2 regions of the Ectopseudomonas toyotomiensis genome follow, and region 2 is predicted to be linked to the other one. Evidence: predicted binding sites of a transcription regulator. Region 2 holds the regulator's gene; the other holds the start of a gene.
What was found. Region 2 encodes FliA, which starts transcription of late flagellar genes. Its sites were predicted from a motif close to CTAAAGTTTNNNNNNNNNNNGCCGNTAA; they were not measured.
Positions count from the first base shown of each region.

Region 1: a site for FliA is predicted at 6,426-6,453, ahead of fliD (flagellar filament capping protein FliD). Genes of this name have one in related genera too.

Region 1 is NZ_CP070505.1:2,411,228-2,427,899, reverse strand. It holds gene JWV26_RS11185 (hypothetical protein) at 1-155, shown strand, start outside; gene JWV26_RS11180 (flagellar motor protein MotB) at 174-1,115, opposite strand; gene motA (flagellar motor stator protein MotA) at 1,112-1,984, opposite strand; gene JWV26_RS11170 (FliA/WhiG family RNA polymerase sigma factor) at 1,986-2,720, opposite strand; gene JWV26_RS11165 (flagellar basal body-associated FliL family protein) at 2,731-3,207, opposite strand; gene JWV26_RS11160 (flagellar hook-length control protein FliK) at 3,235-4,311, opposite strand; gene JWV26_RS11155 (hypothetical protein) at 4,315-4,632, opposite strand; gene fliS (flagellar export chaperone FliS) at 4,616-5,014, opposite strand; gene fliD (flagellar filament capping protein FliD) at 5,014-6,309, opposite strand; gene JWV26_RS11140 (peptidoglycan DD-metalloendopeptidase family protein) at 6,660-7,556, opposite strand; gene JWV26_RS11135 (response regulator) at 7,846-8,754, opposite strand; gene phoU (phosphate signaling complex protein PhoU) at 8,890-9,618, opposite strand; gene pstB (phosphate ABC transporter ATP-binding protein PstB) at 9,781-10,614, opposite strand; gene pstA (phosphate ABC transporter permease PstA) at 10,681-12,351, opposite strand; gene JWV26_RS11115 (ABC transporter permease subunit) at 12,517-14,802, opposite strand; gene JWV26_RS11110 (PstS family phosphate ABC transporter substrate-binding protein) at 14,982-15,950, opposite strand; gene JWV26_RS11105 (ferritin-like domain-containing protein) at 16,182-16,616, opposite strand.
Region 2 is NZ_CP070505.1:191,450-206,171, forward strand. It holds gene JWV26_RS00885 (CheW domain-containing protein) at 1-379, opposite strand, end outside; gene JWV26_RS00890 (ParA family protein) at 466-1,254, opposite strand; gene motD (flagellar motor protein MotD) at 1,337-2,146, opposite strand; gene JWV26_RS00900 (flagellar motor protein) at 2,159-2,899, opposite strand; gene JWV26_RS00905 (protein-glutamate methylesterase/protein-glutamine glutaminase) at 2,925-4,061, opposite strand; gene JWV26_RS00910 (chemotaxis protein CheA) at 4,107-6,326, opposite strand; gene JWV26_RS00915 (protein phosphatase CheZ) at 6,339-7,127, opposite strand; gene JWV26_RS00920 (chemotaxis response regulator CheY) at 7,147-7,521, opposite strand; gene fliA (RNA polymerase sigma factor FliA) at 7,621-8,367, opposite strand; gene fleN (flagellar synthesis regulator FleN) at 8,364-9,194, opposite strand; gene flhF (flagellar biosynthesis GTPase FlhF) at 9,309-10,619, opposite strand; gene flhA (flagellar biosynthesis protein FlhA) at 10,631-12,778, opposite strand; gene flhB (flagellar biosynthesis protein FlhB) at 12,864-14,000, opposite strand; gene fliR (flagellar biosynthetic protein FliR) at 14,003-14,722, opposite strand, start outside.

The sequences.
Region 1 (16,672 bases), 2.2 Mb from region 2:
AGGTCACCGGGCTGGCCAGCGAAATCGACGACGAACTGGTGTTCAACCTGCTCTACGGCCGACACAAGGGGTCGACCATTCGCCTGACCAGCCTCGATGGCTGTCTCTATGCGCTGGAGACTCGGCAGATCTACTGCCCGGCGCGCAATCTGTAGAGCGAAGCGGGTCACGACTCAGGACTCCGGCGCGCTGAGCTGCGCACCCTCGGTACGGTACTCCACGCGCACCTGGGCCTCGCCGAACAACTCGCGATACAGGCCTTCGGCCTGACTGGTCAGCAACAGCAGCTCGATACGCCGGTTGGCGCCGTTCTCCGGATCACTGGGCAACAAGGGCATGCCATCCGCCTGAGCAGCGACCTGCAGCACGTTGCCACTCGGCAGGCCAGCCTCGACCAGCACGTTGCGGGCACGCAGCGCGCGGTCGCCGGAGAGGTTCCAGTTGTTGTAACCACCGACCACGCCGCGATAGGGCATGGAGTCGGTGTGGCCGCTGATGATCAGATGGTTTTCCACCCGCGCCAGAATCCCGGCCAGACGCTGCAGCAGCTTTTCGAAGTGCGGATTCAGGTGGGAACTGCCGCGGTTGAACATGAAGCGCTGGGCATCGTCCTTGACCAGGATACGCAAGCCCTGGGGCACCACCTGCACTTCGATATTGGCCTCGGCATCCAGTTGTAGCGCCAGCGTCTCCATCAGCTTGGCCAGATCCTGCATCTGCTGCGACTCGGCATAGTGTGGCCGGCGAGCCGGCCCCGGCTGGCCATCGCCCTGTTCCGCGCCCGGATCTTCCTCGGGTGTGCGGGCCTGATTTTCCCGGTCCTGACGCGGGCTGACCTGCACCGGAACACCATCGAGATCCAGCGGCGTGGTGCTGGTGCCGTCGAAGATGCCGGCACCGCCATCGACCAATGGGTTGTTCAGCTGGTCGGCATTGGCGCGGCTGGCGTCCTGAGTCTGCGGCTGGATGATCCACAGCACCATGAACAGCGCCATCATGGCCATGGTGAAGTCGGCGAAGGCTACCTTCCAGGCACCGCCATGCCCGTCGTGGCCACCCTTCTTGCTACGACGTTTGATGATGATTTCATGGCCTTCACCGGCACGCGGTTTCATGCCGCGTCCCTTTCATCTTCGTAACGGTTGACCCAGATTTCCAGCTGCTTGAACGCCGGTTTGACGTCCTGCTCGATCAGCTTGCGCCCGGCGTCAACCGCCAGCAACGTGGGCTTGCCGGCAACGTGGGCGACCAGGGTGGTGCGCACGCACTCGAGCGCCGACATCTCGGTCTTGATGCACTGGCCCATGGCGCTGGACAGCGGGTCCATCACGCAATAGCACATGAAGATGCCGAGGAAGGTGCCCACCAGCGCCGCCGCCACGTGCGCGCCGATCTCGGCCACCGAACCACCGATGTTGCCCATGGTGATGACGATGCCGAGGATCGCCGCGAGGATGCCGAAGCCCGGCATGGCCTCGCCGATCTTGTGCAGCGAGCGCGACGGTTGCATCAGCACATGCTCCATCGCCTCCAGCTCCTGCTCGAGAAAGCCTTCGAGTTCGTGGGCGCTGATCTTGCCCATGGCCATCAGGCGGAAGTTGTCGGCGATGAAGGCCATCAGGTTCTTCTCCTGACGGATCAGCGGGTACTTGGCGAACAGCTCGCTCTGCTCGGGCTCCTCGATATGCGCGTCGAGCACCTTGAGACCGCCGACATCGACCATCTCCAGCAACTCATAGAGCAGCATCAACAACTGGCGCTGGAATTCTTCACCGCGCTTCTTGTAGACGAACACGCCCTTGATCTGATGCAGCATCTCGATCAGCACGTCCTTGGGGTTGGCCACCACCAGAGCACCAAAACCCGCCCCGACGATGATGATCACCTCGGCCGGCTGCCAGAGCATGGCCAGCTCGCCATGGGCCATGACGTAGCCACCGAGCACGCAGGCGACGATGATCAATGCACCTAATAACTTCTGCACCCTAGCCTCTCTCGTTCAGGTAGCGACTGGCCTTGGCGATCGCCTGCTTGCTCAACTGGCAGACGCGCGCGTCGCTCAGCTCCAGCACCAGGGCGATTTCCTTGAGGCTCAGCTCATGTTGGTAGTAAAGGGTCAGCACCAGTCGTTCGCGCTCGCTGAGCTGGCTCAGTGCCTGAGTCAGCAGGCGCTCCTTGAGCACGCGGTCCTCGACCGCACTGCTGCCACAGGCGAAGCTCTCGTGGCCGTTCTGCAGCAGCTCATCGAGGCTTTCGATGGCCTCGCAGGCATCGGCCTGGAGAAACTCCTGATAGTCCTTGGCGCTGATCCCGGTCGCCTGGAGGATCTCTTCTTCCTGCGGTACACGACCCAGTTGCCGCGCCAACTGGCGAATGGCGTCGCGAATCCTGTGGGTCTGCTGGCGCACCTGGCGCGGCCGCCAGTCCTGGCGGCGCAGTTCATCTAGAATCGCACCACGGATGCGCAGCGCGGCGAAGCGACCGAACTGCTCGTCCGGCGTGCCATAGCGGCGCAGGCATTCGAGCAAGCCCATCAGACCGATCTGCTCCATGTCTTCGCGGTCGAGCACCTGGTTGGCCTGCAACGCCAGCTGACTGACGATGCGCTTGACCAGCGGCAGGTACTGCAACAGCCACTTCTGCTCGGCCCCCGGGGCGAACAGCGCAGCCCCGCCCTGTTCGGCGGCGTAGCGATAGTCAATGGCGCAGTTGGCGTTCATGGCAAGGTACCTACTGGACGATCAGTTTGCTGACCAGCACATTGGCGAACGGCATCGCTAGCTTCTTGCTGGCGAAGTCATCGAACAGCGCGCTTTCCAGCGTGCCCTGCAGCTCTGGAATGGGCATGCCGCGCAACTTCTCGAAGGTCATCGCAGACAGGTGGGCGACCACCGAATTGCGCACCATCGGGTCGATCTGCTCGAGCTTCTTCGGATCGGTTTCGAGGTCGGCCTGCAGCACCAGGTCGAGCACGAAGTAGTGCTCGCGGTGTTCGCCCTTGAGGCTGACGATGACCTTCTCGATGGGGAAGAAGCGGTATTCGCTGTTGGCTTCCTCCGCTTCGCTGCCGGCATTGCCAGCAGAAATGCCGAGCACGGCCTGGCCGGTCTGCATGGACTTGAGCGTGGCGTAATTGAAGATGGTGCCGCCAACCACCACCAGGGTGTTGAAGATAACCAGCAGCAGGAGGACGCGCGGCATTGTCATGACTACTCTCGATTCACAAACGGGAAATTAAACGGTGACCAGCACGTCGCTGGTCGATTGCGCGCCATTGCGCTCGCCACCGGCGGGTAGCGCGACGGCAGCGGCCACCTCATCCTCGGCGAGCCAGCGCTGGGCCTGCGCCTGTTGCTGCTGTCGACCGCCCTGAGCATCGGCGGAGACCTGCACGTTGACCTGCACGAAGTTCTGCCCGACCAGCTCCTGACGCAGGCGCTCGCTGGTCTGCTGCAACAGGCGGGCGACATCGGCGTTGGCGGCCGAGAGCTGCACGCTGAGGCGGCCGGACTCATGGCTGAGGAAAATTTCCAGGCTGCCCAACTCCGGCGGATCGAGGCGGATGGTGGCGTTCTGTATGCGCTGGTTGATCTGCAGCTCCACATGCTCGCGCAGGCTGGCCAGCATCTGCTCGCCCCACTGCGTCTGTGGTGCATGCAGCTTGAGCGGACGCTCGGCAGTCAGCGGCGTTGCAGTCGCGGCGGAGGATGTTGCGCTGCCGGGAATGGTTTTATCTGCGTCCGTGCTGATGCTCGGCAGGCGTTCGAGCTCGTTCGTCTCGATGACCTCGGTCGCCATTGCCGGCGCCGCAGTCTGTATCGCGATCTCGGCTGCCATCTGCGGCATGGGCGCCGCTACCTGGGGTGACAACGATTGCTGGCTGAGCACTGGAGCACTGGCGCTGTGCGACGGCTGAGCTGGCATTGGCTCACGCGGCTGCGCCTGGCCGAGGAGCTCGGCAGGCAACGCGGCAGCCTGCTCGATCTGTTCCGAGCCGTCCTGATGCAGCGGTTCATGCAGCGCCTGCTCCTCGGGTGCTTCACGCGCCTCGATACGCACGGCCTGCTGATCCAGCACACTGGCCAGCCACTGCTCGGCATCGGCTTCGCTGAGGGTGACCTTCACGGCAGCAGCCTCTTCACTCAGCGGTGCCCCTGGCTCAGCGGCGATGAAGCCCTGCACGGCCATCTGCAGATCGAACGGCGCAGTCTCACCGCCAGCGCCGCGAGCCTGGGAAAAGCCGGCCGGCAGGGTTTGCCCGGCGGAGTCCGTCAGGTTCACCTGAGCATTGGCATTGATCAGTTGCAGCACCTTTTATCTCCCACCTTGATACAGATCGACGCGCATGTAAGCGCTGCGCCCTTCGGCGTATTCCAGGTGCGTCAGCAATAGCCGACGCACCCGCTCACACTCTTCGGCGCAGGCGATGCGCGCCTGTCCGTGCAACTGCTGCAGATTCCGCTTGGCCTCGCGCACTTCGTCGCTCAGCGTCGGTAGCCCGGCCAGCAGCTGCAGGCACGAGCGGATCAGCGCATCGATCTCGCCGATGCGCGTCCAGTCGCCCTGCTCCAGCGCCTCGGCCAGCTGGCCATGCAGGTGCTGCAGGGCGCGCAGTTCACTTGCGCGTTGCATTCACGCCTTCCCAGCCTTCGCGCAGCACACCGAGCAGGCCGACCACTTCGTCCAACCCCTCCAGCGACAGGCTCACGCTGACATCGGAGAGGCGATAGATGCAGTAGTCGTAGAGCCGCGCCAGACCCTGCACCAATTCCCCGCCATTCTCGTAATCAAGGGCACCATTGAGACCGCCGAGGATGTTCAGGCATTTCTCCAGGGACTGGCCCTTCTGCTGGTAACGCTTGGCCTCGATATGACCACGGGCACGCGCCAGCTCGTCGAGCAGGCCGTCGAACAGCACCAGCACCAGCTCGTAGGGCGAGGCCGCAGCAGCGCGCGCCTCGAGGTCCACGGTGCGATAGCTGTCGTAACTTTCGTTGAGGTTGTAGGCACTCATCAGAACATTCCGTAGGTCTGCTCCATCGCCGCCATGGTCTGCATGAGACCGGTGTACTGACGGAGATAGCGGCTGTAGTAGGAGTCGTACTGCTTCTGGATGTTGTCGAACTGCTGATCGACACGGCGCAGTTGGGTGTTGAGGGTGTCCTTGCGATTGGTCAGCAGGCCGCCGGCGCTGCTGGTGTAGACCGCCAGGTTCTTGTCCAGGGTGTCGAGCAGGTTGCCCTTGTCGGTAAACAGCTTCTCGAAGCCTTCCGGGTTGGCTGCCACGGCCTTCTCGAAGCGGGCGTTGTCGATGGTCAGCTTGCCATTGCGGTCGGCGACGATGCCGAACTCGGTGAGGCTCACACCGCCGAACGAGGTACGCACCAACTGGTTGAGCATGGTCTCGATGGCGCGCACGCTGGCATCGCCAGCCAGAGGCCCGCGACCGCCACTCTCGCTACCGCTGGAGGTGAGCGAATCGAAACTGGTCATCAGCGCATTGAAGGCGCTGACGAAGGTTTGCGCCTTCTCCTTGGTGGCTTTCTGGTCCTGGCCGACTTCCATGGTCAGCGGCGCGTCACCGCTCTTGTGCGCCTTGTTGAAGGTCAGGCTGACGCCGTCGATGATGTTGTCGAAGGTGTTGCTGGTGCTGGTCAGTTCGATACCGGTCTCGCCACCCAGGCGCACGATGGCGTCCTTGGCCACGGACAGCTCCTGCCTGCTGGCCACCGCACCCTCAACCGCGGCATTGCCACTGGCGCTCAGGCTGATGGCCTGGTCGGCGCCGGTTTTCTCGCTGGTCAGCACCAGGTTGACCTGGCCATTGCTGCGTACCAGGGTCGCCTTGACGCCATTGTTGTCGCTCGCGCCGTTGATCGCTGCGGCCAGCTCATCGAGCGTGGCGACGGCGCCGAGGTCGACATTGAACGCGTCACCGCCCTGGCCGATGGTCAGGCTGCCACTGCCGAGGTCGCCGTCCTGCAGCCCTTGCAGGGCAACCTGGCTCTTGCTGGCCAACTGCTGAACGAAAAAGTCGTAACTGCCGGCCACGGCCTTGGAGCCCACTGTAGCGCTGGCATAACCTTCCTGGCTGAAGCTCGCACTGTTGACCAACATGCTGCTGCCGGCCAGCTTGAGGCCGCTGGCGGCAGTCTTGAAAGCCTTCAGTGCGGTATCCAGGCTGGTCAGGGCACTAAGCTGCGCCTTGTATGCGGCCTGGTTGCGGTTGGCCTTGGCCAACTGGCCCTGAATTTCATATTGGGCCAGTTGGGTCGCCATGCTTTGAACGTAATCTGAATCGATAGCCATAGTCGGACACCCGTTTTCCTGTGAGATAGCAATAGCGGTGCCAACAGCTGAAACCCTTGATTTAGAGGGCTCCAGGCATTCCGCCAGGTGAAAGATCCTTTCCGCTTGCACACTGCTGAACGACGAGCGGAAGGCCAACTTCCGCCTGCGTCGCGCTGGTGGCAGACGTACCGATTACAAAGGCGACAGCACAGGAGGGTGACTTAAGGAAAACGCCGCGGGGAGCGGGCAAACCACAGCATCAGCCGTGACGCGGTGCGCGCAACAGGAGAAGCGCCAGGAATGCGCGGGCGCGCAAAAACGCTGGGACAATATCCGGGGAAAGAACGTAGCCGGCAGGCCTTGCCGAGCTATTCGCCGCCGACGGCGAAGTTCGGCAGGCTGTTGACCGGCTGACGGAAGTTGAAGGGAATGGACTCGACGGCCAGACCGACGTTGCGCTGCACCACGAAATGCAGGTGCGGGCCGGTGCTGTTGCCGGTGTTGCCGGAGCGCGCCAACAGGCTGCCGGTTTCCACCCGCTGGCCTTCACGCACGCTGACCGAGCCCTTCATCAGGTGCAGGTAGACGCCCATGGTGCCGTCGTCATGCAGGATGCGCACGAAGTTGCCGGCCGGGTTGTTGCCGCGGCCACTCTGCTGGTTCTCGGTCTTGACCACCACACCACCGCGCGCGGCGACGATGGGCGTGCCCTCGGGCATGGCGATGTCCACCGCATAGCGGCCCTTGGGCGTGAAATGGCTGTAGGTGCCGTTGGCGCCCTGGGTCTGACGGAACGGACCGCCACGCCAGGGCAGCGGATAACGGTGGATGCTCGGCTGCAGACGCGGATCACCGAGGGCGTAGCGCAACCTGGGTTTGTAGCGCAGCGGCTTGGAGGCGTCCTGCGCGGTGAGGGTGGCCAGGCGGATATTGCTGCGCGGTGGCAGTACCCAGCGAATCGGCTTGTCCGGCGCGCCGATGGCGTTCTGTACCTGTTCCAGCCGCAGTTCGATTTCCACCGGGGCATACAGGTCATTGCGAATCAGCAGGGTCTCGCCGGCTTCGTGCTTCTTGGTTTCCAGCTTCACCTGGTTGTCCAGACGCTCGACCATGCGGTCGTTGAACACGAACACCTGCGCGCCAGGCGCGGCCTGATCGCTATAGGTCACCACGCCGTTCTTGTCGACGTACTTGTAGATGGTCAGCGCAACGGCCTGGCCGCAAAAGACCAGCAGACTGCAGAGAATAATCAGACGCCCTAGCATAACGACTCGGATCTTATGGCTTTTTGATATCCGGGTTAGCAAGACTAGCAGCGCAGCACGGAGCGCGCGAGACACCGACCGTCAGGCTGTGAACCGGCTCACCGCCATTGGTCGGCATAGCGCCCTGGATTGCCCCGGGCTACGGGTTGGCAAGCCCAGCAGCGTGTCGGCGAGGAAGATAACGGCGTAAGCCGAGGCGATACGTAGCAGAAGATGGTGCAGGGACAGCGCCGGGCGACCCGCGCCACCCAGAGCCACCGAGCAGATACGGATGAGCGCTGTCGTGGCACTACGCGCCGGGGCTGAAATGCTTCTGCGCGGTGCCACGGGCAATCAGCCGCGACAGGTAGTCGAGCTTCTGTGGATCGCGGTCGACGAAGCGAAAGGTCAGTTGCAGCCATTCGCTGTCGGATTTGGGTTCGAATGCCGCCACCGCGTGCAGGTAGCCATTGAGCCGCGCGGTTTCCGCTGCTTCGCCCTGTTCCAGGTCGAGCACTGCACTCTCCAGCACCTGCGGCAGCTGCTCGGTGCGCTTGACCACCAGCAGTGCCTCCTTGAGGCTCAGCGCCTTGATCACGCAGGCCATGCTGCCCGCCGGTAAACGCAGCTGACCCTGGCCACGACCGGCCGGCGACTTGCTTGCGGCGGCCGGGGCAGGTGCGATGCTCGGTGCCGCAGGGGCGGCAGCTGCCGGCGTTGGTGCACTGGTCTTTACCACCTCGGCCTTGCCGCCGGTAAGTGCGGCCAGCGAGTCGTTGGCGAGGCCACCCGTGCTCAGCATCTTCGACGGCGCGCTGGACATCAGCGCCTGCAGCTTGCCAGCGCGTTGCAGGGCCTTTTTGACCTTGGTCACCAGCTGTTCGTTGGAGAAGGGTTTGCCGATGTAGTCGGAAACACCGGCCTGGATCGCCTGCACCACGTTCTCCTTGTCACCGCGGCTGGTCACCATGATGAAGGGCGTGGTTTTCAGGTTGTCCTGCTCGCGGCACCAGGTCAGCAGCTCGAGGCCGGACATCTCCGGCATTTCCCAGTCACAGAGGATCAGGTCGACCACCTGACGACTCAACATCTGCTGGGCCTTGCGGCCATTGATCGCTTCCTCGATCTGTACGCCGGGGAAATTATCGCGCAGCCCTTTCTTGACCAGATCACGGATAAAGGTCGCGTCATCCACCACCAGCACACTGACTTTGCTCATCGGCCACTCCTGTACGAATGGCAGTAAGCATAGTCATGGCCAGTGGCCTAAGGCCAACGGAAAACGCCGGACGTGCAACAAATCGCGCAAACGAAACGGCCCGGGAAGTCCCGGGCCGTCAGCACGAAGCAGGCGTCAGTCGTTGGACTTGCCCTCGACTTCTTCACGCATGCGGGTCAGGCCGATATGGCGCACATCGGTGCCACGCACCAGGTAAATCACCAGTTCGGCGATGTTGCGCGCATGATCGCCGATGCGCTCCAGCGAGCGCAGCGCCCAGATCACATTGAGCACACGGGAGATCGAACGCGGATCTTCCATCATGTAGGTGACCAGCTCACGCAGTGCGGTCTTGTACTCGCGGTCGACGGTCTTGTCGTACTGCGCCACCGACAGGGCCAGGTCGGCATCGAAACGGGCGAAGGCGTCCAGCGCCTCCTGCACCATCTTGCGCACCTGATCGCCGATGTGACGCACCTCGACGTAGCCACGCGGCGACTCACCCTCCTCACACAGCTGGATGGCACGCTTGGCGATCTTGGTCGACTCGTCACCGATGCGCTCGAGGTCGATCACCGACTTGGAGATGCTGATGATCAGGCGCAGGTCGGAGGCCGCCGGCTGGCGACGGGCGAGAATGCGCACGCATTCCTCGTCGATGTTGCGCTCCATCTGGTTGATCTGGTCATCGATCTCGCGCACCTGCTGGGCCAGACCGGAGTCGGCCTCGATCAGCGCGGTGACGGCGTCGTTGACCTGCTTTTCCACCAGGCCGCCCATGGCCAGCAGGTGGCTGCGCACTTCTTCCAGTTCGGCGTTGAATTGCTGGGAGATGTGCTGAGTAAGGTTGTCTTTGTTGATCATGTTTCGCTCCGCGAAAGCTGCCGGCTTGGATGGCCATGGTGCGAACGGCGCACCCTACACGTTGAGTTTCAGCACTAAGGCCCTTGGAAAATGCTCTCTGGCGCGAAGGGCGCACGCTGACAGTACGGCGCCCGACAAAGCCAGGGAGTATTTGCCATGGCCTTAGCCGTAACGACCGGTGATGTAGTCTTCAGTCTGCTTCTTGGCCGGGTTGGTGAACAGGGTATCGGTGTCGCCGAACTCGATCAGCTTGCCCATGTACATGAACGCGGTGTAGTCGGAGACGCGCGCCGCCTGCTGCATGTTGTGGGTGACGATGACGATGGTGTACTTGCTCTTGAGCTCGTAGATCAGCTCTTCGACCTTCAGCGTGGAGATCGGGTCCAGCGCCGAGCAGGGTTCGTCGAGCAGCAGCACTTCCGGCTGCACGGCCACGGTGCGGGCGATGACCAGACGCTGTTGCTGACCGCCGGACAGACCGAGGGCCGAGTCGTGCAGACGGTCCTTGACCTCATCCCACAGCGCGGCGCTCTTCAGTGCCCATTCCACCGCCTCGTCGAGTACGCGCTTGCTGTTGATGCCCTGGATACGCAGGCCATACACCACGTTCTCGTAGATGCTCTTGGGGAAGGGGTTGGGCTTCTGGAACACCATGCCGACGCGACGACGCAGCTCGGCCACATCCTCGCCCTTGCGGTAGATGTTACGCCCGTCGATGTTGATCTCGCCTTCCACACGGCAACCGTCGACCAGGTCGTTCATGCGGTTGAAAGTGCGCAGCAGGGTCGACTTGCCGCAGCCGGACGGGCCGATGAAGGCGGTCACGCGCTGCTTGGGGATCTCCATCTTGACGTCGAACAGCGCCTGCTTCTGGCCGTAGTACAGGTTCAGACCCGGCACTTCGATGGCCGTGGTCTCGTTGGCCAGGTTGAGGCTCTGCTTGTCGCGGCCGAGGGCGGCCAGATCGATACCGTGGGTATGGGTTTCGTGTTGCATAAACTCACTCCGTTCGTAGCTACAAGCTGCAAGCTGCGCACCGGCGGTGCGCGACTCGTAGCTGCGTTAGTGATCCAGCGCCTTGTACTTCTCGCGCAGGTGGTTACGGATATAGACCGCGGTCAGGTTGAGCAGGGCGATAACGATCACCAGCAGCAGCGCAGTGGCATAAACCAGCGGGCGTGCGGCCTCGACGTTGGGGCTCTGGAAGCCGACGTCGTAGATATGGAAGCCCAGGTGCATGATCTTCTGATCCAGGTGCAGGTAAGGGTAGTTACCGTTGAGCGGCAGGGTCGGCGCCAGTTTCACCACACCCACCAGCATCAGCGGCGCCACCTCACCGGCGGCACGTGCCACGGCGAGAATCAGGCCGGTCATCATCGCCGGGCTGGCCATCGGGATGACCACCTTCCACAGCGTCTCGGCCTTGGTCGCGCCAAGCGCCAGCGAACCTTCACGCACTGCACGCGGAATACGCGCCAGGCCTTCCTCGGTGGCAACGATGACCACCGGCAGGGTGAGGATCGCCAGGGTCAGCGAGGCCCACATCAGGCCCGGCGTGCCGAAGGTCGGCGCCGGGGCGGACTCGGGGAAGAACAGCTGGTCGATCGAACCACCCAGCACGTAGACGAAGAAGCCCAGGCCGAACACGCCGTAGACGATCGAAGGTACGCCGGCCAGGTTGTTCACCGCGATGCGGATCACCCGGGTCAGTGCGCCCTGATGCGCGTATTCACGCAGATAGACCGCGGCGATCACGCCGAACGGGGTAACGATCACCGCCATCAGCATGACCATCAGCACGGTGCCGAAGATCGCCGGGAAGATACCGCCTTCGGTGTTGGCCTCACGCGGCTCGTCGCTGACGAACTCCCACAGTTTCATGGCATAGAAACCGAGCTTGTCGACCGTGCCCATGGCGTTCGGGCGGTAGGCGCGGACGATCTTGCCCAGTTCGATTTCGGTCTGACGTCCATCGCTGGCGGTCAGGGTCACGCTGTCGCGGTTGATCTGCTGGGTCAGCGCCACCATGCGCTCTTCGAGCACCTTGTACTCGCCATTCAACGCATCGCGGCGGGCATCCATGCTGGCCTGGGCAGCGGCGTCCAGCTTGTCCTGCAGCTGCAGCTTGCGGCCTTCCAGCCGGATGCGCTCCAGGCCATGGTTGATACGGCCGATGTCCTTCTTCTCCAGACGCACAAGCTGTGCGTGCAAATCGTCAACGCGATCCAGGCGCTCCTGCAATGCAGCCCAGGCCGCATCACCCTCGGCGACCACCTGGCCGCTTTCCTTGACGTTGACCAGGTTGCCGTAGAAGTTGCCCCACTCGCGGCGCTCCAGCACGGTGATGCCGGCCGGCTTGCGCGGGTTGCTCAACCACTCGCCAACCACCCAGGTGAAGTCGGCACCGAACAGCTCGCGGTTACCCACCTTGAGCAACTCGCGGGTCATGAACTCACCGCCTTCTTCGGCCACCGGCAGGCCAGCTGCGGCGAGACGTGCGCGTGGCACTTCCTCGACCTGCACCACCTCACCCAGCATCACCCGGGCTTCCTGGCCAGGCACCTGGTAGTCGGCTTCGAGAATATCTGCCGGCCAGAAGTGGCCGAGGCCGCGAGAGGCAATCACTGCCAGCAGACCGAGGGTCATGATGATGGCGATGGCAACGGCGCCTCCGCTCATCCACACGCCCGGGGCGCCGCTCTTGTACCAGGATTTCAGGTTGTTCTGTTTCACGGCATCACACCTTGAATGAAATCATTCTTTACCTCCCCTCTCCCGCTTGCGGGAGAGGGGCCGGGGGAGAGGGCTCGTGATTTCACACAACCTTCTCCCGCCCTGCGGGCACCCTCTCCCATGAATGGGAGAGGGTCATCAGTTGGCCTGCTGCGCAGGCACTTTTTACAGACTCGAATACTTGGTACGCAGGCGCTGACGAATCAGCTCGGCCAGGGTGTTCATCACGAAGGTGAACATCAGCAGCACCAGCGCCGCCAGGAACAGCACACGGTAGTGAGTGCCGCCGACTTCCGACTCGGGCATCTCCACCGCGACGTTGGCCGCCAGGGTGCGCATGCCTTCGAAGATATTGATGTCCATGATCGGCGTGTTGCCGGTGGCCATCAGCACGATCATGGTCTCGCCCACCGCGCGGCCCATGCCGATCATCAGCGCCGAGAAAATGCCCGGGCTGGCGGTGAGAATCACCACGCGGGTCAGGGTCTGCCAGGGCGTGGCACCGAGCGCCAGGGAACCGAAGGTAAGGCTCTTCGGCACACTGAACACGGCGTCTTCGGCAATCGAGTAGATGTTCGGAATCACCGCGAAGCCCATCGCCAGGCCCACCACCAGGGCGTTGCGCTGGTCGAAGGGAATGCCCAGGTCGTTGGACAGCCACAGGCGCATGTTGCCGTCGAACAGCCAGTTTTCCAGATGCCCGCTGATCGAGATGGAGAACCAACCCACCGCGACCACCACCGGGATCAGCAGTGCCGCTTCCCAGCCTTCGGGAACACGGTGGCGGATGGACTCAGGCAGCTTGGTCCAGAGGAAACCGAACAGCAGGATGCCCACCGGTGTCAGCAACAGGAGGCTGAAGATGCCGGGTAAGTGGTTCTCCAGAAACGGCGCGAGGAACAGGCCGGCGAAGAAACCGAGGATCACCGTCGGCAACGCTTCCATCAGTTCGATCACCGGCTTGACCTTGGTGCGCATGCGCGGCGCCATGAAGTAGGCGGTGTAGATCGCTGCAGCCACGGCCAGCGGCGCGGCCAGGAGCATGGCGTAGAACGCCGCCTTGAGGGTACCGAAGGCCAGCGGCGACAGGCTCAGCTTGGACTCGAAGTCGGTATTGGCCGAAGTGGACTGCCAGACGTAGTCAGGCTCAGGGTAGCTTTCGTACCAGACCTTGCCCCACAGCGAGCTCCAGGAAATTTCCGGGTGTGGGTTATCCACCACGAAGCGCTGCAGCTTGCCTTCCGACTCGACCAGCACACGACTGGCACGCGGCGACAGGGCGGCGATGGCGCTGCCTTCGGCGACCTGCTCCTTGAGCAGGGTACGGTGCGCGGTGCTGTGGAAAATGCCCAGGCGACCGTCGGCATCCAGGGCCATGAAGCCTTTGCGGCGCTCTTCGGGAAGAATCTGGGTGATTGCGCTGTCGCCGAGCTGGAAGCTGCGGATCGACTGGAAGGTGGACTTGCCATCCTGGTCGCGCACCATGAACCACTGCTGGATACCACCCTTGGCATCGCCGATCATGATCGAGATGCCGCCGAGCAGGCTGGTGGCGCTGGTCACGCGGTTGGAACCACCCTTGAGCAGTTCGTAGCGGCCGTTGAGGCTACGCTTGCGCAGATCGAAAACATCGGCGCTGGAATCGCCGTTGAACACGTAAAGCCACATCTGCCGCGGGTCGAGAATCAGTTGACTGATCGGCTCGCCGATCTGCGGCAGGTTGATGCGCTCCTCGCTGACGCTCACCTCGCCAGTGAACAGGTTCTCCTCGCGAGCGAGGCTGATCAGGTGCAGATCGTTGCCCGTGGAGCCAGCCAGCATCAGCGTGCCGCTGTTGAGATTGACGGCGATGTGCTCGAGCGGACGCCCCTGCGGATCGACCTCGATCGGCGCTTCGCCGTAGGGGTATTCGATCTGCGGTGCGATGGCCCGTACGTTATCCGGGTAGGTGATCTTGTAACTGTGCTGAATGATCAGCGCCTGGCCGTTGGACAGGCCCAGTACCACGCGGCGCGTACCCGGCTGGTCCTGGCCGACGGAGGCGACACTGACACCTTGCGGCAGTGGCAATTGCAGACGCTGCAGGGCTTCGCCACTCTTGAGTTCGAAGAACTGCACGGTGCCGGAAGTATCCAGTCGCATGGCGACCTGGTTCTGCTCTTCCACGGCGAGAAGCAATGGCGCCTGGGCCTCGGCCAGCCAGGCCGGTTGCTGAGCCTTGCGCGACTCGAGCTCGGCGCCCTGGAACATGGGCAGCACGACATGGGCGAGGTAGAAGAAGATCAGGGTGATGGCACCGAGCACCGCCAGACCACCGACGGAGACGTACCAACGCGCCATGCGGTCCTTCAGCGCGCGCAGGCGGCGCTTGCGTTGCAGGGCGGGCGTATTGAAGTCGATCCCCAGAGGGTTCTGCGAACGGTTCATGGATTCGTTTGCCAAGTCATTCATGCGAGAAGTCTCTGCGCGGGCTTGATTGCAGCGCATACGGCTGCCCAGGCTTGTCAATTTAGCGGGCTTGTATGACAGAAAGATTACAGTCTACTGACATGACGAAGCCCGCCACCCATGGGGTGGCGGGTTCATCGAATGGCCTCGCTAGCTAGAGCCAGGCCATCAGGCTGGAAGCCTTACAGGCCCAGGTCCTTCATCGCTTTCTCGGCGACCTTGGACGGCAGCGGGATGTAACCATCCTTCATCACGACCTCCTGGCCCTGCTTGGACAGCACCAGCTTGATGAACTCGGCATCCAGCGGGCTCAGCGGCTGGTTCGGCGCCTTGTTGACGTAGACGTAGAAGAAGCGAGCCAGCGGGAACTTGCCAGACAGAGCATTCTCTTCCGAAGCTTCGAAGGCTTCACCGCCCTTCTTCGACAGCGGCACGGCGCGGACACTGGAGGTCTTGTAGCCGATACCCGAGTAACCGATGGCGTTCAGGGTGCTGGAGATCGACTGGACAACCGAAGCCGAACCCGGCTGCTCGTTGACGTTGGATTTGAAGTCGCCTTTGCACAGGGCTTCTTCCTTGAAGTAGCCGTAGGTGCCGGATACCGAGTTACGACCGAACAGCTGCAGCGGCTTGCCAGCCCACTCGCCGGTCAGACCGAGGTCACCCCAGGTCTTGATGTCCTTGTCGCCACCGCACAGGCGGGTGCTGGAGAAGATCGCATCGACCTGCTCGATCGACAGCGACTTGATCGGGTTGTCCTTGTGTACGAACACGGCCAGGGCGTCGATGGCAACCGGAACGGCGGTCGGCTTGTAGCCGTACTTCTCTTCGAAGGCCTGGATTTCGCTGTCCTTCATCGGACGGCTCATCGGGCCCATGTTGGCGGTGCCTTCGGTCAGCGCGGGTGGCGCAGTGGAGGAACCAGCGGCCTGGATCTGGATGTTGACGTTGGGGTAGTTCTTCTTGAACTCTTCTGCCCACAGGGTCATCAGGTTGGCCAGCGAGTCGGAACCGACGCTGGACAGGTTGCCCGACACACCGGAAGTCTTTTCGTAGTTCGGCAGAGCCGGGTCGACGGCGGCTACAGCAGATACGGCGCTTACGCCAGCGGCGGCGAAAGTCAGGGCCGCCATCAAACGCTTCAGTTTCATGCCTTGCTCCTAGCAGGATAGTGTTGGATGGAACGGGCCCAAGTATCTGCAGGCCACGTGACCACTCTATGAAACGAATGTGACAGTTAAATGAACGTCGACGAGTTTCGGTTGCAGCAGCGAAAAGACGCTTCGGGTGTGGGGAAAATGTGGGTGATACCGGACTGGCCAGCCCCAATAAAAAGCCCCCGCACGCAGTGCGTGCAGGGGCTCGTAACAGCGCCGCAGTGATTACTGCATGTTCTGCTTCAGCGCCCGCATGCGGTCGTGGCAGGCCCGCACCTTGGGCATCTCCACGGCGAGCAGCACACGGACATCATTGTCCGCACTTTCCAGCGCATCCTCGAAGGCATGCAGAATGCGGTCTTCCGCTTCCTCCAGCTGCGAGACGTAGGTGGCGTCTTCATCCTTGGCCAGGGTCGCGCGGGTGTCGGCGTAGAACTGGCGCAGTTTGCCCAGCATGGTGCCGCCGGATGCTGGGGCACTCTGGTTGGCCGCGACCTTGACGCTCAAGGCGTCGATCACTTCGGTCTTGGCGCGCACCATGTCGCGGAACAGCGCCTGCAAGCGGATATCCTTGACCTCTTCGTGGGCATGCTCATAGAAGCGCTTGCCGTCACGGGTGATTTCGATCAGTTCATTGAGTTGTGCGGTCTTGCTGCTCATGGATTCACTCCTTGGCGATGGGACTTGCGGGTTGATGGCCATTCCAGTGGCCGGGA
Region 2 (14,722 bases):
CGGCAACGTCGAACAGCAGGCATTCGAACGGCTCCTCGGCCCAGGCCGGACGACCATCGGCCAGCAGCGCAGCCGGCTGCGGCGCCAGCTCGGCAGCGGGAGCAAGCGCTGGCGGCGCCTCATCGATGAGCGGAGCCTGTGTCGGTGCGAGCAATTCAACCGGCGCGACGTCCACCTGTACCTGCGGTTCAACCACGGTAGCGAGCACAACCGGCTCGACCAGCCGCGCATCGCGCACCTGCTCCTCGAGCACTGCGGCCTCGAACTCGTCGAGGCTGACGGACATCTCCAGTTCGGCGGCGGCCTCCTGCAGCAGCCCATCAAGGTAGGACTGCAGGGCCAACTGGGAACGCGTGGCGGTGGCGAGGTTACGACTCATGACTGGAACCCGGAATAAGATCTTGACAGCCTATCGGCCGCTGCATGCTCCGACTTGAGTGTCGCAGTTCAACACAGACGCTCATTTCAAGCCACCTGCGCCGCCGGCTGATGACTCAGAAGATGCTTCAACAGCGCACGATAGGCGATCACCCCACGGCTGCCCGCATCGAACTGCGAGGGCGTGCGCCCTGCCCGGCTGGCATCACGCAAGCGCGTGTCGACCGGGATATAGGCCGGCCACAGGTGCTCGGGATAGGTATTGCGCAGTACCCGCAGCGTACTCATGGACGCCTGGGTACGACGGTCGAACAGCGTCGGTACGATGGTGTAGGGCAAGGCCTGCTTGCGCGAACGGTTGATCATCGCCAGCGTGGTGATCATCCGTTCCAGGCCCTTCACCGCGAGGAACTCGGTCTGTACCGGAATCACCAGTTGCTGGCTGGCTGCCAGGGCGTTGACCATCAGCACGCCGAGCAATGGCGGGCTGTCGATGACGGCATGATCGAAATCTTCCCACAGCTGCGCCAGGCTCTTGGCGATAACCAGACCCAGGCCACTCTGCCCCGGCGACTGGCGTTCGAGCGTGGCCAGCGCGGTACTCGACGGCAACAGGGAGATATTCTCGTGACTGGTACTGTGCAGCAACTGCTTGGGCAGGCCTTGCGGCACATTGCCCTGGTGCAGGAACAGATCGAAGCAACTGTGCTCCAGCGCATCGGGGTCATGACCGAAATAACTGGTCATCGACCCATGCGGATCGAGATCGACCACGACCACACGCTTGCCGGCATCGGCCAACAGGCCTGCCAGAGCGATGGAGGTGGTGGTCTTGCCGACCCCACCCTTCTGATTGGCTACTGCCCAGACTTTCATTTTCTCTCATCCTCCCGGCAAGAGGCGCTCAGGCCGAGAATGGCTGTCGCACGCACGCAGCTGGCGACTGGGATTTGACGGCTCACGACTGTGGAACCCCCGACGCAGACGCTGGTGCAGGTTGCGTGCCAGCCTCCGACTGCTGGGTCGCGGCACTGCCAGCGCCACGTCGCGTGTCGAGGTTGCGCGAAATCACCAGCACCACCCGGCGATTACGCCCCCTGCCCTCGGCAGTGGCATTGTCCGCCACTGGCTGGAACTCACCGTAACCCACGGCCGCCAGACGTGAAGGGTCGACGCCATCCATGGCCAACATGCGCACGATGCTCGCCGCGCGCGCCGAAGACAACTCCCAGTTGGTTGGGTATTGAGCGGTCTGGATCGGCAGGTTGTCGGTGAATCCCTCCACCTTAACCGGATTCTGATAAGGCGCCAGAATCTTGGCGACTTTCTCGATGATGTCGAACGCCTGATTGTTCGGAATGGCATCACCACTGGGAAACAGCAGACTGGAGCTGAGCTCGATCTCGATCCACATCTCGTTGCCGCGCACGGTCAGCTGATCACTCTGGATCAGCTCGCCAAACACCTCGCGCACGCTGGAGGCGATGCTTTGCAGGGTCGAATCCGAGCTGGGGTCGTCCATCGAGGTGTTATCAGGCTCACTGGTGCGCGGCCGCTCCTCGCCAACCGGAATCGGCTTGATCGAGCGATCGGGCTGATTGAACACGCCCGTCAGCGACTCCGAGAGGATCTTGTACTTGCCTTCGTTGATCGAGGAAATCGAGTACATCACCACGAAAAAGGCGAATAGCAAGGTGATGAAGTCGGCATAGGAGACCAGCCAACGCTCGTGATTCTCGTGCTCTTCATGATGCCGCCTGCGCGCCATGCCATACCTCCATCAGTCCATGAAGCCTTGCAGCTTCAGTTCGATGGAGCGCGGATTCTCACCCTCGGCGATGGACAGGATGCCTTCGAGGAGCATCTCGCGGTAACGCGACTGGCGCAGCGCGATGGACTTGAGCTTGTTGCCCGCCGGCAGCAGCAGCAGGTTGGCGAAACCGACGCCATAGATGGTGGCAACGAACGCCACGGCAATGCCGCTGCCGAGCATGCTCGGATCAGCCAGGTTGCCCATCACGTGGATCAGGCCCATCACCGCACCGATGATACCGATGGTTGGTGCATAGCCGCCCATGCTCTCGAACACCTTGGCGGCCTGGATATCGCGCGCCTCCTGGGTATAGAGGTCGACCTCGAGAATGCTGCGAATGGACTCAGGCTCGGCGCCGTCAACCAGCAACTGCAGACCTTTTCGCGCATAAGGGTCAGGCTCGGCATCGGCCACTGCTTCCAGGCCGAGCAGGCCTTCCTTGCGCGCCACCATGCTCCAACCGGTCACACGATTGATGCCGCCGACCAGATCGATACGCGGTGGAAAGAAGATCCAGCGCATGATGCTCATGGCACGCTTGAACACCTGCACCGGCGCCTGCAGAAAAGCCGCGCCCAGCGTACCGCCGATGACGATCAGCGCCGCCGGACCGTTGAGCAAGGCACCAGCGTGCCCGCCTTCGAGATAATTGCCGCCCAGAATGGCAACGAACGCCAGGATGACGCCAATCAGGCTCAGTACATCCATGCGCATGTTTCCGACTTAGCGTTCGTCACTGGCAGGCCTCGGTCAGGTGCCGGCCGATGTCATCCAGGCCGTAGACCGCATCCGCCAGATTGGCTTTGACCACGGCCATGGGCATGCCATAGATCACGCAACTGGCCTCGTCCTGCGCCCACACCTGGCTACCGCCCTGCTTGAGCAGGCGCGCACCCTCACGGCCATCGGCGCCCATGCCGGTGAGTACCACGGCCAGCACCTTGTCACCGTAGGACTTGGCGGCAGAGCCAAAAGTGATATCGACACAGGGTTTGTAATTGAGGCGTTCGTCACCTGGCAGGATTTTTATCGCGCCACGCGCATCGACCATCATCTGCTTGCCACCAGGCGCCAACAGCGCCAGGCCTGGGCGCAGGATATCGCCATCCTCGGCTTCCTTGACCTGAATGCGGCAGAGCTTGTCCAGGCGCTCGGCGAAAGCCTTGGTGAAGGCCGCCGGCATGTGCTGGATCAGGACCAACGGCGCCGGAAAATTGGCCGGAAGCTGGGTCAACACGCGCTGCAGCGCCACCGGGCCACCGGTCGAGGTGCCGATGGCCACCAGCTTGTAGGCCTTGCGCTTGGGCGCTGATGACGTAGGGGCTGCGCCACCGGCCGCTGCTGTCGGACGCGCAGGGACAGCGGGAGCCGGTGCAGCAGGTCGCGTCGAGACAGCAGGACGACTGGTCGGCGCCGCGCTCGGACTAGCCGCAGTCGGCGCCGGAGCCACCGCGGCCGCACTGAAACGGCGATTGCTGCGCGCGATGCTGTGCACCTTCTCACACAGCATCTGCTTGACCTTCTCGGGGTTGCGCGAGATGTCTTCGAAATTCTTCGGCAGGAAATCCACAGCACCCGCATCCAGCGCATCGAGCGTGACACGGGCGCCTTCATGGGTCAGCGAGGAGAACATCAGCACCGGCGTCGGACAGCGCTGCATGATGTTTCGAACCGCAGTGATGCCATCCATCATCGGCATCTCGTAATCCATGGTGATCACGTCGGGCTTGAGCGCCAACGCCTGATCGATGGCTTCCCGCCCATTGGTGGCCGTACCCACGACCTGAATACTGGGGTCAGCAGACAGAATTTCCGACACGCGCCGACGGAAGAAACCGGAGTCGTCTACCACCAAGACCTTGACTACCATACACACTCCTAGACGGCGTTGACCTCGGGTCCACGCCGCGAAACATCAGAAACGTCGAGCGTAGCGCTTGAGCATGCTCGGTACGTCGAGAATCAACGCGATGCGTCCGTCACCCGTGATCGTGGCGCCGGACATTCCGGGCGTGCCTTGCAGCATCTTGCCCAGTGGCTTGATTACCACTTCTTCCTGCCCGACCAGTTGATCGACGACAAAGCCGATGCGCTGACTGCCAACGGTGAGAATCACCACATGGCCTTCGCGCTGACCTTCATGGAAGGCCTGCGGTACCAGCCAACGCTTGAGATAGAACAGTGGCAGCGCCTTGTCGCGCACGATCACCACTTCCTGACCGTCGACCACGTTGGTGCGCGACAGGTCGAGATGGAAGATCTCGTTGACGTTGACCAGCGGGAAGGCGAAGGCCTGATTCTCCAGCATCACCATCAGCGTCGGCATGATCGCCAGGGTCAGTGGCACCTTGATGATGATCTTCGAGCCCTGCCCCTTCTGCGAGAACACGTTGACCGTGCCATTGAGCTGGGAAATCTTGGTCTTCACCACGTCCATGCCGACACCGCGACCGGACACGTCGGAGATCTCGGTCTTGGTCGAGAAGCCCGGGGCGAAAATCAGGTTGTAGCATTCGAACTCGTTGAGACGATCGGCCGCGTCCTTGTCCAGCAGGCCCTTCTCCACGGCCTTGGCACGCAGCACGTCGGCGTCCATACCCTTGCCGTCATCGGTGATCGACAACAGGATGTGATCGCCTTCCTGCTCGGCGGACAGCACCACGCGCCCAGCGCGAGCCTTGCCGCTCTTCTCGCGTTCTTCCGGGGTTTCCACGCCATGGTCGACGGCGTTGCGCACCAAATGCACCAGCGGGTCAGCCAAGGCCTCGACCAGGTTCTTGTCGAGGTCGGTTTCCTCGCCCACCAGCTCGAGGTTGATTTCCTTCTTCAGGTTACGCGCCAGATCGCGGACCAGACGCGGGAAGCGGCCGAAGACCTTCTTGATCGGCTGCATGCGGGTCTTCATCACCGAGGTCTGCAGATCCGCCGTGACCACGTCGAGGTTCGACACAGCCTTGGACATCGCCTCGTCGCCGCTGTTCAGTCCCAGGCGCACCAGACGGTTACGCACCAGCACCAGTTCGCCGACCATGTTCATGATCTCGTCGAGGCGCGCAGTGTCGACCCGTACGGTGGTTTCCGCTTCGCTCGCGGCCGGCGCCTTGTCGGCAGCCGGCGCAGGCGCGGCAGAAGCACGAGCGGCAGCAGGCTCAGCCTTGGCTGCTGCGGGCTTGGCAGGTGCGGCGGCCTTGGGCGCTGCTGCAGGTTTGGCCGCGGCGGCAGGCGCGGGCGCCGGCTCAGCGGGCGGCACGAATTTGCCTTTGCCGTGCAATTGATCGAGCAGCGACTCGAACTCGTCGTCGGTGATCTCATCACCGGCCGGAGTGGGCGCTGCAGCAACGGCTGCAACCGGAGCAGCGGCTTCGGCGGTGGCCGAGAACTGACCTTTGCCATGCAGCTGATCGAGCAGCGCTTCGAATTCGTCGTCGGTGATCTCATCGCCTGCCGCTACGCCAGCAGGCGCAGAAGCGCCTACCGCAGCGGCAGGCGTTTCGACCGTGCCGGCGAACTGCCCCTTGCCGTGCAACTGATCGAGCAGCGACTCGAACTCGTCATCGGTGATCTCATCGCTGGCACTGGTCTGCGCACTGGAGGCGGCAGCCGGCGCGTCACCCAGGGCATCGAGCAGTTGCTCGAATTCGCTGTCGGTGATGTCGCCCGCGGCAGCGGACGGCGTAACTGGCTCAGACACCGGCACGGGTTCCGGCTCGGCCTGCTGCACCGGCGCAGGAGCTGCTTCAGCGCCGCCCGGTTCGGCCAGGCGTGACAATGCCGCCAGAAGTTCAGGCGACGCGGGCGTCGGCTCGCGGCGCTCACGCACCTCGCCGAACATGCCATTTACTGCATCAAGAGCCTCGAGCACCACATCCATCAGCTCCGAATCGACGCGACGCTCACCCTTGCGCAGGATGTCGAAGACGTTTTCGGCGATATGGCAGCACTCCACCAACTCGTTGAGCTGGAGGAAACCCGCTCCGCCCTTGACGGTATGGAAACCGCGGAAGATGGCGTTGAGCAGGTTCATGTCGTCCGGTCGGCTTTCCAGCTCGACTAACTGTTCGGACAACTGTTCGAGAATCTCGCCGGCCTCTACCAGGAAATCCTGGAGGATCTCTTCATCGGCGCCGAAGCTCATATTGTGTGCTCCTTAGAACCCTAGGCTGGACAGCAGGTCGTCGACATCGTCTTGGCTGGAGGCGACGTCATCACGCTTATCGGCATGAATCTGCGGACCTTCACCCCGCGATGGCTCTTTTGATTTTTCCTGTTCGGTACGCAGCGCTTCGTGGTCGTGCTGAATACCGGCAAAACGGTCGACCTGGCTGGCCATGAGCATCAGCTTGAGCAGGTTGCTTTCCACTTCGGTCACCAGCTGGGTGACACGCTTGATCACCTGGCCGGTAAGGTCCTGATAGTCCTGAGCCAACAGAATGTCGTTGAGGTGGCCGGAGAGCTTGGCGCCATCTCGTTCACTGCGGGCGAGGAACAGCTCGACACGCTTGGCCAGCTCGCGGAAACCGTCGGCACCGATTTCGCGGCGCATGAAGCGGCCCCACTCAGCGCTGAGGCTCTGCGCTTCGTCACTGAGGTCGTTGACCAGCGGCGCACTCTGCTCGACCAGATCCATGGTCCGGTTGGCGGCCTTCTCGGTCATGGTCACGACGTAGTTCAGGCGCTCGGTCGCATCGGCGATCTGCGACAGCTCCTGGGCATGCGGCATACGCGGATCGAGCTGAAAATTGACAATGGCGTTGTGCAGTTCACGGGTCAGTTTGCCGACCTCGTGATACAGCCCGCGGTCGCGGACCTTGTTCAGCTCGTTGATCAGTTGCACCGCGGCGCCGAAATTACCTTGTTCAAGGCTATCGACCAGATCGCGGGCATTGTTTTTCAGGGTCGACTCGAGGTCACCCAGCGTGGAGTCATCGTGTTCCATAGCACCCTCGCGGCTGACATCAGCCGTTGACCCGCTCGAAGATCTTCTCGATCTTTTCCTTCAACACCTGAGCGGTGAAGGGTTTGACCACGTAGCCATTCACACCGGCCTGGGCCGCCTCGATGATCTGATCGCGCTTGGCTTCAGCAGTCACCATCAGCACCGGCAGGTGCTTGAGGCGCTCGTCGGCACGTACGGCGCGCAGCAGGTCGATGCCGGTCATGCCAGGCATGTTCCAGTCGGTCACCAGAAAGTCGAAACTGCCGCTTTGCAGCATCGGCAGCGCCGAGGTGCCGTCATCGGCTTCCGCGGTGTTGGTGAAACCCAAATCCCGCAAGAGGTTCTTGATGATCCGTCGCATCGTCGAGAAATCGTCAACGATGAGGATTTTCATGTTCTTGTCCAAGTCGACCTCCGTACAGTCCCAAACGTATTGCGCTTGCAACTACGCCCTTTAATCGTGAAACCGTTTGCGCCTGCGAGTACGCCGCGTTCAGCCAGCGCGCCACTCACTCAGCCGCGAGCGCAAACGCGCCGCGCACTGGCTGTGCAACTGGCTAACACGTGACTCGCTAACCCCCAGCACTTCACCGATTTCCTTCAAGTTCAGTTCTTCATCGTAATACAGCGCCAGCACCAGACGTTCGCGCTCCGGCAAACCGGCGATGGCATCGGCCAAGGCCGCCTGGAAGCGTTCGTCTTCGAGGTCCCGCGAAGGTTCGAGGTGAGTGTGTCCGGCGTCTTCGTGCAACCCGCCATGTTCGCCGTCCTGCAACAGGTCGTCGAAACTGAACAGGCGGCTGCCCAAAGTGTCGCCAAGAATGCCGTAGTAATCTTCCAGACTCAATTGGAGTTCGGCCGCAACCTCGTGATCTTTAGCGTCCCGTCCGGTTCTGGCCTCCACGACACGAATGGCATCACTGACCATCCGGCTGTTGCGGTGCACCGAACGCGGCGCCCAATCACCCTTGCGCACCTCGTCGAGCATGGAGCCGCGAATACGGATACCGGCGAAGGTCTCGAAACTGGCACCCTTGCTGGAGTCGTATTTGCGCGAGGCTTCGAGCAGGCCGATCATGCCGGCCTGGATAAGATCATCGACCTGCACGCTGGCCGGCAGACGAGCCAGCAGGTGGTAGGCGATGCGCTTGACCAGCGGCGCATAGCGCTCGATCAGCTGGTGCTGGGAGTCCTGCGCCTGAGCCTTGTTGTACATACGAAGTCCAGAAGCTGCTGTCATACGGCCGAGTCTGCGGTCGGTTGTTGCACCAGACGCTCGACGAAAAACTCCAGATGACCACGGGGATTGGCCGGTAACGGCCAGGTATCTACCTTCTGAGCTATCGCCTTGAACGCCAGGGCGCACTTGGATCGAGGGAAGGCTTCATAGACGGCGCGCTGCTTCTGCACGGCCTTGCGCACACACTCATCGTAAGGCACGGCACCGACATACTGCAGGGCGACATCGAGGAAACGATCCGTCACCTTGGTCAGCTTAGCAAAGAGATTGCGTCCTTCCTGCGGGCTATGGGCCATATTGGCCAGTACGCGGAAGCGGCTGATGCCGTGATCGCGATTGAGCAGCTTGATCAACGCGTAGGCGTCGGTAATCGAGGTGGGCTCATCGCAGACCACCACAAGGATCTCCTGCGCCGCACGCACGAAGCTGACCACCGCATCACCGATACCGGCAGCGGTGTCGATCACCAGCACGTCAAGGTTTTCACTGATGTCACTGAACGCCTGGATCAACCCGGCGTGCTGCATCGGCGTGAGGCTGACCATGCTCTGCGTACCGGATGCTGCCGGCACGATGCGCACGCCACCCGGCCCCTGCAGCAGAACGTCACGCAGATCACATTCACCCGCGATGACATCGGCCAGGGTGCGCTTGGGCGTCAGGCCCAACAGAACGTCGACGTTGGCCAAGCCAAGGTCGGCGTCCATCAGCATGACCCGACGGCCGAGATCGGCCAGGGCCATGGACAGATTGACCGACACATTGGTCTTGCCGACGCCACCCTTGCCGCCAGTCACCGCAATCACCTGTACGGGATGCATACCCATGTTCTTTCTACACCTTGTCTAACTTCGACTTGGCCTTACAGGTCGTTGGTAAGCACCTGTTGAGGCCGTTCACTCCCGCACCACGTGGCGAGAGGGTGCAACATTCTCGCTGCGTCAACCGGCTCGCTTGGCCGGATTGTGATAGAGGCCGGCGAACATCTGCGCCATGGCGTCCTCACTCGGCTCCTCGGCAGCCTGCAGCCCAACGGCACGGCTGACCAGCTGATGGCTACGCGGCACATGCAGATCGTCCGGAATCCGCGGCCCGTCCGTCACATAGGCTACCGGCAGTTGCTGGCCTATAGCCAGACCTAAAACCTCACCCAGACTCGCGGCTTCGTCCAGTTTCGTCAGTATGCAGCCTGAAAGACCACAACGCTTGTAACTATGGTAGGCCGCCTTGAGCACTTGGCTCTGACTTGTTGCGGCCAGTACCAGATAATTCTTCGCCTTGATGCGTGCCGAGGCCAGACTCTCCAACTGCAGACGCAGCGCCGGATCGTTGCCTGGCAGGCCAGCGGTATCGACCAGCACCACGCGTTTCTTGGCCAGCGGCGCCAGAGCCTGCAGCAGAGACTGACCGGGGTCGATCTGAGTCACCGACACACCGAGGATGCGCCCCAGGGTCTTGAGCTGTTCCTGCGCGCCAATGCGGAAGCTGTCCATGCTCACCAGAGCGACCTGTTGCGAGCCGTACTTAAGCACATAACGCGCAGCCAGCTTGGCCAGGGTGGTGGTCTTGCCCATGCCGGCCGGACCGACCAGCGCGATCACACCACCCTCTTCCAGCGGTTCGACCTTGGGCGTAGTGATCGCGTGAGCCAGGTGCGCCAGCAACATACGCCAGGCCTGACGCGGCTCGGCCACACTGGCTACCTTGCTCAGCAGCGCCTGCGATAGCTCGGCAGACAGCCCCATGCGCTGCAGGCGGCGCCACAGATTGGCCTGCTGCGGACGACGGTTCTGCAGTTGCCCCCAGGCGATGGACCCCAGTTGCACTTCGATCAGCTCACGCAAGCCGTGCAGCTCGAAGCGCATGGCTTCCAGTGCGCGCGGGTCGACCGCAGGCGTAACAGGTACAGGGGCCTCGACCGGGCGCTGCGGCTTGACCAGGGTCGCGGGTAGCTCGGGCGCCAGCAGCGACTCATTGGCGAACAATTGACGGTCCTTGCCGGCATCCTGCTCGGCACGCGTGGTCAGCTCGGCCTGAGCGCTGGCGATGCGCGCCTGGGTCTTGCGCAGCTCGGCTTCCAGCGCCGGGTTCGGGCGCACCGGCGCCGGTGCCTGATAATCCAGCGCAGCGGTCAGCTCGACACCACCGGCAACCCGGCGGTTGCCGATGATCGAGGCATCGGCGCCCAATTCATCACGCACCAGTTTCATGGCGGTCCGCATATCGGCGGCGAAGAAGCGTTTGACCTGCATGACCCTTTACCTCAGTTCTGGCCAACCGTAGCGACTATGGTGACCTGCTTGTTGTCCGGAATTTCCTGGTAGGCCAGCACATGCATGCTGGGTACCGCCAGCCGCGCGAAGCGCGACAACATCGCCCGGACCGGTCCGGCCACCAGCAGAATCACCGGCTTGCCGAGCATTTCCTGGCGCTGCGCCGCTTCCACCAGGGAACGCTGCAGCTTCTCGGCCATGCCCGGTTCGAGGAGGATGCCATCCTCACCGCCCTGACCGGCCTTCTGCAGACTGTTGAGCAAGATCTGTTCCAACCTTGGTTCGAGGGTTATCACAGGCAGCTCCGGCTCTAGTCCCACGATGCCTTGCACGATTGCACGGGCCAGCGAGACGCGTACTGCAGCAACCATCGCGGCGGGATCTTGACTCTTCGGCGCGACGTTGGCGATGGCCTCGGCGATGGTGCGGATATCGCGCACCGGCACCTGCTCCTGCAGCAGCGCCTGCAGCACCTTGAGCAGGGTCGACAGCGATACCAGCCCCGGCACCAACTCTTCGGCAAGCTTCGGCGAGCTCTTGGCCAGCAACTGCATCAGTTGCTGCACTTCCTCGTGCCCCAGCAGCTCGTGGGCATGCTTGTGCAGGATTTGATTGAGGTGAGTGGCCACCACGGTACTGGCGTCGACCACGGTGTAGCCCAGCGACTGCGCCTGATCGCGCTGAGTGGGGTCGATCCACACGGCCTCCAGACCGAACGCCGGATCCTTGGCGGCGATGCCATTGAGCGGGCCGAACACCTGGCCGGGGTTGATCGCCAGTTCGCGATCCGGATAAACCTCGGCCTCGGCCACGCTGACGCCCATCAGCGTCAAGCGGTAGGCGTTGGGCGCCAGATCGAGGTTGTCGCGAATATGCACCGAGGGCATGAGAAAGCCCATTTCCTGCGACAGCTTCTTGCGCACACCTTTGATCCGCGCCAACAACTGGCCACCCTGGTTGCGGTCCACCAGCGGAATCAGGCGATACCCCACTTCCAAGCCGACCATATCAACGGGGGTGACGTCGTCCCAACCCAGTTCCTTGACCTCCTGGGCCTTCTGCGCAGGCAGCAGCTCCTGCTGGCGCTGCACTTCCTTGACCTCGGCCTCCTTGATCTTGCGCTGCTTGTTGGCGATCCAGTAGGCGGCGCCAGCGGCCACCAGGCCCAGGCTGATAAAGGAGAAATGCGGCATGCCGGGCACCAGGCCCATGGCAATCATGATCGCCGCCGCCACCGCCAGCGCCCGCGGCGAAGCGAACATCTGCCGGTTGACCTGGGCACCCATGTCCTCGGAGCTGGAAACACGGGTCACCATCACCGCGGCGGCGGTGGACAGCAGCAATGAAGGAATCTGCGCCACCAGGCCGTCGCCGATGGTCAGCAGCGTGTAGACCTTGCCCGCCTCGGCGAACGGCAGGCCGTGCTGCAGCACGCCGATGGCGATACCGCCGATGAGGTTGATGAACAGGATCAGCAGGCCGGCGATGGCATCGCCACGGACGAATTTGCTGGCACCGTCCATGGAGCCGTAGAAATCTGCCTCCTGCGCCACTTCACTGCGGCGTTTCTTGGCTTCGTTCTGATCGATCAGGCCAGCATTGAGGTCGGCGTCGATGGCCATCTGCTTGCCTGGCATGGCATCGAGGGTGAAGCGCGCGCTTACCTCGGAAATCCGTCCGGCACCCTTGGTGACCACTACGAAGTTGATGATCATGAGGATGGCGAACACCACGATACCAACCACGTAGTTACCGCCGATCACCACCTCACCGAAGGCCTGGATCACCTGCCCCGCCGCACCATGCCCCTCGTGGCCGTTGAGCAGCACCACGCGGGTCGAAGCCACGTTCAGCGCCAGACGCAACAACGTGGCCGCCAGCAGAATGGTGGGGAACACGGCGAAATCCAGCGGTCGCAGCGCATAGATGCTGACCAGCAGCACGACGATGGACAGCGCGATGCTGAAGGTGAACAGGGTGTCGAGCAGAAACGGTGGGATCGGCAGCATGACCATGCCGAGCATGACCAGCAGCAGCAGCGGAATGCCCAGGTTGCCATGGCGCAAACCTGCAAGGTTGCTGCGTACGTCACCGATTAGCTGTGCGCGATCTACTGCCACGTCCCTACCCCAGACCATTCAATCTTTTGACGCGAAAGTGCGTCCTGAAGGGGTAATGGCAAGAAGCGTTCCATAAATGACAGGGCAGCGCCCAAGAGGCACGTTACGAATCGCGGCGCAGGTCCGCCGGGATCGGAAAGTCGGGCAACGGGCCCGGGCGTTTGCCCTTGCCGGCCTGATATTGACGAAGCTGATAGACGTAGGCCAGCACCTGCGCCACGGCCAGGTAAAGGCCAGCGGGAATTTCCTGATCCAGCTCGGTGGAGTAATACACCGCACGGGCCAATGCCGGGGACTCCAGCACCATCACCTTGTGCTCCTGGGCAATCTCGCGAATCTTCAGCGCCAGGAAGTCGCCGCCCTTGGCCAACAATAGCGGTGCGCTACCCTTCTCCGGGTCGTACTTGAGCGCTACGGCGAAGTGCGTCGGGTTGGTGATCACCACATCAGCCTGCGGCACGGCTTGCATCATCCGCCGTTCAGCCATCTCACGCTGCAATTGACGAATACGTCCTTTGACTTCGGGCTTGCCCTCGGTGTCCTTGTACTCGTCGCGCACCTCCTGCTTGGTCATCATCAGCTTCTGCTTGTGACTCCACAGCTGGAACGGCACATCCACCGCGGCGATCAGGATCAACCCGCAGGACAACCAGAAAGCGCTCCAGCCGACGACCTTGAGGCTGTGCAGGATGGCGGGCTCGACCGGTTCGTTGGCAATGGCCAGCAGATCGTCCTGATCCACCGACAGCACCACCAGCGCCACCGCGAGAATCACCAGAAACTTGGCCAGCGCCTTGAGCAATTCGACCAACGCCTGAACCGAGAACATGCGCTTGAGGCCGGCCAGGGGGTTCATCCGGCTGGCCTTGGGTTGTAGCGCCTCAGCAGAGAACAACCATCCCCCCAACGCGATGGGACCGACGACGGAGGCGATCAACAGTGCGATCAAGAAGGGTTGCACGGCCAGCAATGCCTGCTTGCCAGACGCCAGCAGATAAAGCGCCATGCTGCCTTCGTTCAGCAGCACATCACGTGGCAGGCTGAAATTGCCGCGCATGATGTCCATCAGCGCATTGCCCATGTAGGCGCCGAAAATGATCAGAGCTACGGTGCCGGTGAGCGTCACCGCCAACGTATTGAGCTCCTTGGAGCGAGCGATCTGGCCTTTCTTGCGCGACTCTTCAAGCCGCTTGCCTGTGGGTTCCTCGCTCTTGTCAGCACCGCTCTCGCTTTCGGCCATCGCTACCTCACAAGAGCGAATTCGCTCAGCTGCTGCAGGGCTTCGCTGGCCAGCGCCTGGAACAGATTGCCGAAATCGGAAAGCCCCACCCAGAAAATCACCAGGCCCATGGCCAGGGTCAGGGGGAAGCCGATGGAGAAGATGTTCAGCTGCGGCGCAGCGCGGGTCATCACACCAAACGCCAGGTTGATCACCAGCAGCGCGGTGACCATGGGCAAGGTCAAAAGCAGGCCGGCACCTATCACCCAGCTCAACTTGCCGGCCAGTTCCCAGTAATGATTGACCATCAAGCCTTGCCCGGACGGTAGCGTGACGAAGCTTTCCGCCAGAATTTCCAACACCACCAGATGGCCGTTGATTGCCAGAAACAACAGGGTCACCAGCATCAGCATGAACTGGCCAAGCACCGGCACCGACACACCATTGGTAGGGTCGACCATCGAGGCAAAACCCAGGCCCATCTGCATGGCGATGATCTGCCCGGCAACGGCGAACAGATGGAAGAACAACTGCAGGATGAAGCCGAACATGGCACCAATGAGCACCTGTTCCAGGATCAACAGCAGACTACGCAGACTCAAGGCATCGACTTGCGGCATCGGCGGCAGCGTCGGTACCAGCACCACACTGATGGCCAGAGCCAGATAGAGGCGTACGCGGTTCGGTACCAGTTGGGTACCGATGATGGGCATCACCATCAGCATCGCGGCGATACGAAACAA